2 linked regions of the Variovorax paradoxus genome follow. The protein of the gene in region 2 binds, or shares a complex with, the protein of the main gene of each other region. Links are inferred from orthologs where the notes say so. Each region holds a gene or a part of one and is shown on either strand. Other genes may lie near its edges.

Region 1 (3,008 bases), 850 kb from region 2 along the record:
GCCGATGACCGAGAATTCGCACTGTTCCGAGGAGCCGGTGCGCTTCGTGCTCGAAATGAACCAGGGCTGGTTCGCCAAGAAGAACATCAAGAAAGGCGCCAAGCTGGGCGGCGAGCTCTTTGCCGCCTCGAAGCGCTGAGCACCCGTCGCCCTGCCACGGGCTCACGAAAAAGCCGACCTTCCGGTCGGCTTTTTCAATGGGGGAAACCGGTTCAGCCGAAGTTCTTGGCGGCGAAGTCCCAGTTCACCAGCTTGGCCAGGAAGGTCTCGACGAACTTCGGGCGCAGGTTGCGGTAGTCGATGTAATAGGCGTGCTCCCACACGTCCACCGTCAGCACCGGGGTGTCGCCGGTGGTCAGCGGCGTACCGGCGGCGCCCATGTTCACGATGTCCACCGAGCCGTCGGCCTTTTTCACGAGCCAGGTCCAACCCGAACCGAAGTTGCCCACGGCCGACTTCACGAACGCTTCCTTGAAGGCGTCGTAGCTGCCCCACTTGGCATCGATGGCCTTGGCCAGCGCGCCGGTGGGAGCGCCGCCGCCCTGGGGCTTCATGCAGTTCCAGAAGAAGGTGTGGTTCCAGATCTGGGCGGCGTTGTTGTAGATGCCGCCGCTGGACTTCTTGACGATGTCCTCCAGGGGCATCGACTCGAACTCGGTGCCCTTTTGCAGGTTGTTCAGGTTCACCACGTAGGCGTTGTGGTGCTTGCCGTAGTGGTACTCGAGGGTTTCCTTCGAGTACTCGGGTGCCAGCGCGTCGAGGGCGTACGGCAGGGGTGGGAGCACATGTTCCATGGTTTTTTCTCGTGGGTTGGTTGCGGGGAATACAGGATTCTAGAAAGGAATTACGCACCCGGCGTCGGACGCGGTCCCGTTTCGCCGGGCGTGACTGTCAGGTCGACCGAGCCATCGGCGAGCCGCGCAACCACGGCGTCGCCCGCGTTCAGTTTCTTGGCGCTGACAATCGCGCGACCGTCGGCGCCGGTGAGCCAGGCATAGCCGCGCTGGAGCACCAGGGCCGGGTCGAGCAGCCGAAGGCGCAAGGCCACGCGCTCGAGGCGCTCGCGCCGCTGCGCCAGTGCGCGCTCGAGCTTCAAAGGGAAGTCGGCCGAAATCGAACGCGGCACGTGGGCAAGACGCTCGGTCCTCGATCGCAATGCGTAGTGCAGCCGCTGGGCATGGTGCGCCAACCGAAGCTGCTGGCGGGCCACGAGTGTCGAGGGTCGGCCGAGTCGCGCCGCCGCCTGGTCGAGCCGCTGGCCCAGCAGGTCGAGACGCGCGCCCACCGCGTCGCCGAACCGCTCTTCCAGCAGGTCGAGTGCGCCGAGCCACATCGCCTGCGGCGCGCTGACGAGTTCCGCCGCCGCCGTGGGCGTGGGTGCGCGCAGGTCGGCGCAAAAGTCGGCGATGGTGAAGTCGGTTTCGTGCCCTACCCCGCAGATCAGCGGCACCGGGCTCTGGACGATGGTGCGGGCCAGGGTTTCGTCGTTGAAGGCCCAGAGATCTTCGATGGAGCCGCCGCCCCGCACCAGCAGGATCACGTCGACGGCCGGCTCCAGCGCATAGAGCGACTGCAACGCACGCACGAGTTCCGCCGGCGCGCCGGCACCCTGCACCGGCGACGGCGCCAGAACCACCGGAATGTGCGGCACGCGGCGCCGCAGCGCCGTGACCACGTCATGCAAAGCCGCGGCACCGAGCGAGGTCACCAGGCCCACCGAGCGCGGCATGGTGGGCAGCGCACGCTTGCGCGCGGCATCGAAAAGCCCTTCGGCTTCGAGCCGTGCCTTGCGCTGCAGGAACTGCTCGAAGAAGGCCCCCTGCCCCGCGCGTTGCAGGCTTTCGACCACCAGTTGCAGATCGCCGCGCGGCTCGTAGACCGCCAAGCGCCCACGCACCTCGACCTGGTCGCCGTCGCGCGGCGAAAAATCGAGCAGGCCCGCGGCTCGCCGGAACATCGCACAGCGCAGTTGGCCGGACTCGTCCTTGAGCGCGAAGTAACAATGTCCACTCGAGGCCCGCGAAAAGCCCGAGATTTCGCCGCGCACCGCGACCGGGTTGAAGCGTGCGTCGAGCGCGTCGGCAACCGCCCGGCACAAAGCCCCGACAGCCCAGATCCGCGGACCCGGTGTGGCATTCGGTTCACGCAAGTTCACAAAACCCGCAAGTGGCTGGCGACCACTCTTCCACAGTGAGTGGCCACCCCCCGATGGTGAGGCCTTGGTACGAAACGGGCGCACGGTTTGCCGTGCAAGCCGTTGATTTCATTGGAAAAAGTACTGCTCAAAATTCAATCGATCTAACGGGAAGCCCGCCCCATGCGGGTCCGGGCAGGTTGCGCAGCAGGTTAATCACAAAGTTATCCACAGAATCTGTGCGTCATCGCTTACACGCAAACAAGCCGAGTGGCGATGGTGGGCTCGGTGGATAATCGCCGCGCATTTGCAGTCTACGGGCCGGAGGGTTTTCTTGTTTTCCATCATAGTTGCCGCGGGCTGGCCGATTTGGCCATTGCTCGCTTGTTCGATCATCGCGCTCGCGCTGGTTATAGAACGTTTCACAAGTCTGAAGACCGTGAAGGTCCTGCCGCCCAAACTGCTCGACGAGGCGATGACCGTTTCGCACGGCTCGGTTCCGGGGCCCGACGTGGTGACCAAGCTCGAACGCAATTCGATGCTCGGGCAGGTGCTGGCCGCCGGCCTTCGGGCGCTCAACGCCAACCCGCGCTGCACCGAGGAGGACCTGCGCGCGGCCATGGAGGCCTCGGGCCGTACCGTCGCGCACAGGCTGGAACGCTACCTGCCGGCCTTGGCCACGATTGCGTCGGCGGCGCCGCTGCTCGGCCTGCTCGGGACGGTGATCGGCATGATCGAGATCTTCGGTTCGCAGTCCCCCGGAAGCGGCGCGGTCGGCTCGGGCAATCCGGCGCAACTGGCGCACGGTATCTCGATCGCGCTCTACAACACGGCGTTCGGCCTGATCGTGGCGATTCCGACGCTGATCTTCTGG
Region 2 (2,914 bases):
TCGCCCTTCTGCTTGGCGGCCATGGCCATGCCGAGCGCGGCCGAGATGCTGGTCGACGAGTGCGCGGTGCCGAAGGTGTCGTATTCGCTCTCGCTGCGCTGCGGAAAGCCCGAGATGCCGCCGATCTGGCGCAGCGTGGGCATGCGCTCGCGCCGGCCGGTGAGGATCTTGTGCGGATAGGTCTGGTGGCCCACGTCCCACACCAGCCGGTCGTGCGGCGTGTTGAACACATGGTGCAGAGCGACCGTGAGCTCGACCGTTCCAAGGTTGGAACTCAGGTGGCCGCCGGTGCGCGAAACGTTGTCGAGCACGCAGGCGCGCACCTCGTCGGACAGCTGCTTGAGCTGGGCCCGGTCGTATTGCCGGATCGGCGAGGGATCATGAAGCGTGGGAAGCAGCGGGGCCATGGGAGCGTCGTGGTTCTTCTTGTCCATCTGTTCAACTGTTCATCGGTCGCGGTCGACGACCATGTGGGCCAGCGCGCGCAGTGCCGCGGTGTCGCGCAGGCCGCTGCGCTCCAGCGCCGCGAGCGATTCGGCAAGCAACTGTTTCGCCTGTGCCCGCGCGCCGTCGAGGCCCCACAGAGAGACATAGGTGGGTTTGTCGGCGGCGGCGTCCTTGCCGGCCGTCTTGCCGAGAGTCTGCGAATCGGCCGTCACATCGAGGATGTCGTCGACCACCTGGAACGCCAATCCGATGGCGGCGCCGTAGTCGCGCAGGGCGGCCAGCGCGGCGGGCGCCACGGCGCCCGCGCAGGCCGCGCCCATCTCGACGCTGCCCTGCAGCAGCGCGCCGGTCTTCAGGCGGTGCATTTCGCGCAGTTGCGCTTCGTCGAGCGCCAGGCCCACGCTGGCGAGATCGATCGCCTGTCCGCCCGCCATGCCCTGGCTGCCCGCGGCGCGCGCAAGCAGCCGGCACAGCGTGGCCTGGGTCGATGCGGGAACCTCGTCGCCCTCGGGCGTCAGCAGTTCGAAGGCCAGGGCCTGCAAGGCGTCGCCGGCGAGCAGCGCATCGGCCTCGCCGAATTTCACGTGCACGGTGGGTTTGCCACGGCGCAGCACGTCGTTGTCCATGCTCGGCAAGTCGTCGTGCACCAGCGAGTAGGCGTGGATCAGTTCGGTGGCGCAGGCCGCGCGCAGCCCCGCGGCGGGGTTGCCGCCCACCGCTTCGCTCGCGGCCAGCACCAGCAAAGGACGCAGCCGCTTGCCGCCATCGAGCACGGCGTAGCGCATCGCGTCGCCAAGCAGCACGGGGGAATCGACCCCGACCCAGCGCGAAAGCGCCGCTTCGACGCGCGCAAGGTGCGGCTCGCTCCAGCCGGCCAGCCGCGCGGCGTCCCAATCGACCGCCGCCGTCACAGCCGCGCTCATTCGGCCGTCCAGGGCTTGAGGCTGCCTGCGTCCAGCACCTTGATCTGGTCTTCGACCGCCTGGAGCTTCTCGCGGCAAAAAGCGAGCAACGCGGCACCGCGCTGATAGCTGCCAAGCAACTGGTCGAGCGGCAACTGGCCCGATTCGAGTTCTGCAACCAATTGTTCCAACTCCTGGAGCCCGGCTTCATAGCTGGCCGGCAGCGGCCCCGTATCGGGCATGGCTGCCGGGCTGGACGTGGCGGAGGAAGGGACCTTGGGCATGCGAGAGAACAAGTATGAAATCGGGCATTTTAGGGCGGGGAACCAAATGAGCACCGCGATGGCCCCTTGGGTACAATCGCGGCTTCCCTTGCCGGCCAGCCCGGCACAACTCTTCGGGCCGTCGCCCTCCTGACGGCGCCTTCCGTCTTTTCTTTTTTCTCCCTGTGGGGAGCTTGGTCAGGTCCTCGATGTCTGATTTAAGTCTTCAACTGCAGCAGGCCACGAGCCAACTTCCAGTTTCCGCGTACTTCGACGAGTCGCTCTACGCACGCGAGATGCAAACGCTGTTTGCGCAAGGTCCGCGCTACGTGGGCCACCGCCTTGCCGTGCCCGAGCCGGGCGACTACCACACGCTGCCGCAAGAGCACCAGGGCCGGGCGCTGGTGCACACGCCCAAGGGCGTGGAGCTCATTTCCAACGTGTGCCGCCACCGGCAGGCGCTCATCCTGCAAGGCCGTGGCCGGCTCGACAACCAGACCGGTGGCAACATCGTCTGCCCGCTGCACCGCTGGACCTACGCCGCGAGCGACCCGCGCACCACGGGCACGCTGATCGGCGCGCCGCATTTCGAGCAGGACCCGTGCCTCAACCTGCACAACTATCCGCTCACCGAGTGGAACGGCCTGCTGTTCGAGCGCGGCGCAAACGGCCCGAAGGGCGTCGGGCGTGACGTCGCCGCCGACATGGCCGAGCTCGGCCCGCGCGCCGATCTGGACTTCACGGGTTACGCACTCGACCGCGTCGAGCTGCACGAGTGCAACTACAACTGGAAGACCTTCATCGAGGTCTACCTCGAGGACTACCACGTCGGTCCGTTCCACCCCGGCCTCGGCAGCTTCGTGACCTGCGACGACCTGCGCTGGGAATTCAACCGCAACTACTCGGTGCAGACCGTGGGCGTGGCCAACCGGCTCGGCCGCGCGGGCAGCCCCATCTACCAGAAGTGGCAGGAGCAGCTGCTCAAGTACCGCGAGGGCAAGCCGCCGAAGTACGGCGCGATCTGGCTCACCTACTACCCGCACGTGATGGTCGAGTGGTATCCGCACGTGCTCACGGTGTCGACACTGCACCCGGTCAGCCCCACGAAGACGCTCAACATGGTGGAGTTCTTCTACCCCGAGGAAATCGTCGCCTTCGAGCGCGAATTCGTCGAAGCCCAGCAGGCCGCCTACATGGAAACTTGCGTGGAAGACGACGAGATTGCCGAGCGCATGGACGCCGGCCGCCGCGCGCTGATGCTGCGCGGCGACGACGAGAGCGGCCCCTACCAGAGCCCGATGG

Evidence for each region. The genes of interacting proteins can lie anywhere in the genome.
Region 1: the proteins of xseB (region 2) and xseA are in contact, whole or in part, in a cryo-EM structure (PDB 8TXR), measured with the Escherichia coli proteins. The link is inferred for Variovorax paradoxus from one-to-one orthologs.

The regions. Positions count from the first base shown.
Region 1 is NZ_JAUSXG010000001.1:2,764,149-2,767,156, forward strand. What follows is about bases 1-2,855. They hold xseA (exodeoxyribonuclease VII large subunit), read right to left. Parts: upstream 2,156-2,855; coding sequence 845-2,155; downstream 1-844. Other genes in these bases: QFZ42_RS12980 (DUF192 domain-containing protein), read left to right, coding at 1-139; QFZ42_RS12985 (superoxide dismutase), read right to left, coding at 213-794; QFZ42_RS12995 (MotA/TolQ/ExbB proton channel family protein), read left to right, coding at 2,469-2,855. Also shown: more of QFZ42_RS12995, read left to right, coding at 2,856-3,008. UniProt on the Escherichia coli protein: Bidirectionally degrades single-stranded DNA into large acid-insoluble oligonucleotides, which are then degraded further into small acid-soluble oligonucleotides.
Region 2 is NZ_JAUSXG010000001.1:3,611,769-3,614,682, forward strand. Bases 1-2,761 are described here. They hold xseB (exodeoxyribonuclease VII small subunit), read right to left. Parts: upstream 1,634-2,761; coding sequence 1,367-1,633; downstream 1-1,366. Other genes in these bases: dxs (1-deoxy-D-xylulose-5-phosphate synthase), read right to left, coding at 1-407; QFZ42_RS17270 (polyprenyl synthetase family protein), read right to left, coding at 447-1,370; QFZ42_RS17280 (aromatic ring-hydroxylating oxygenase subunit alpha), read left to right, coding at 1,822-2,761. In the rest of the region: more of QFZ42_RS17280, read left to right, coding at 2,762-2,914. UniProt on the Escherichia coli protein: Bidirectionally degrades single-stranded DNA into large acid-insoluble oligonucleotides, which are then degraded further into small acid-soluble oligonucleotides.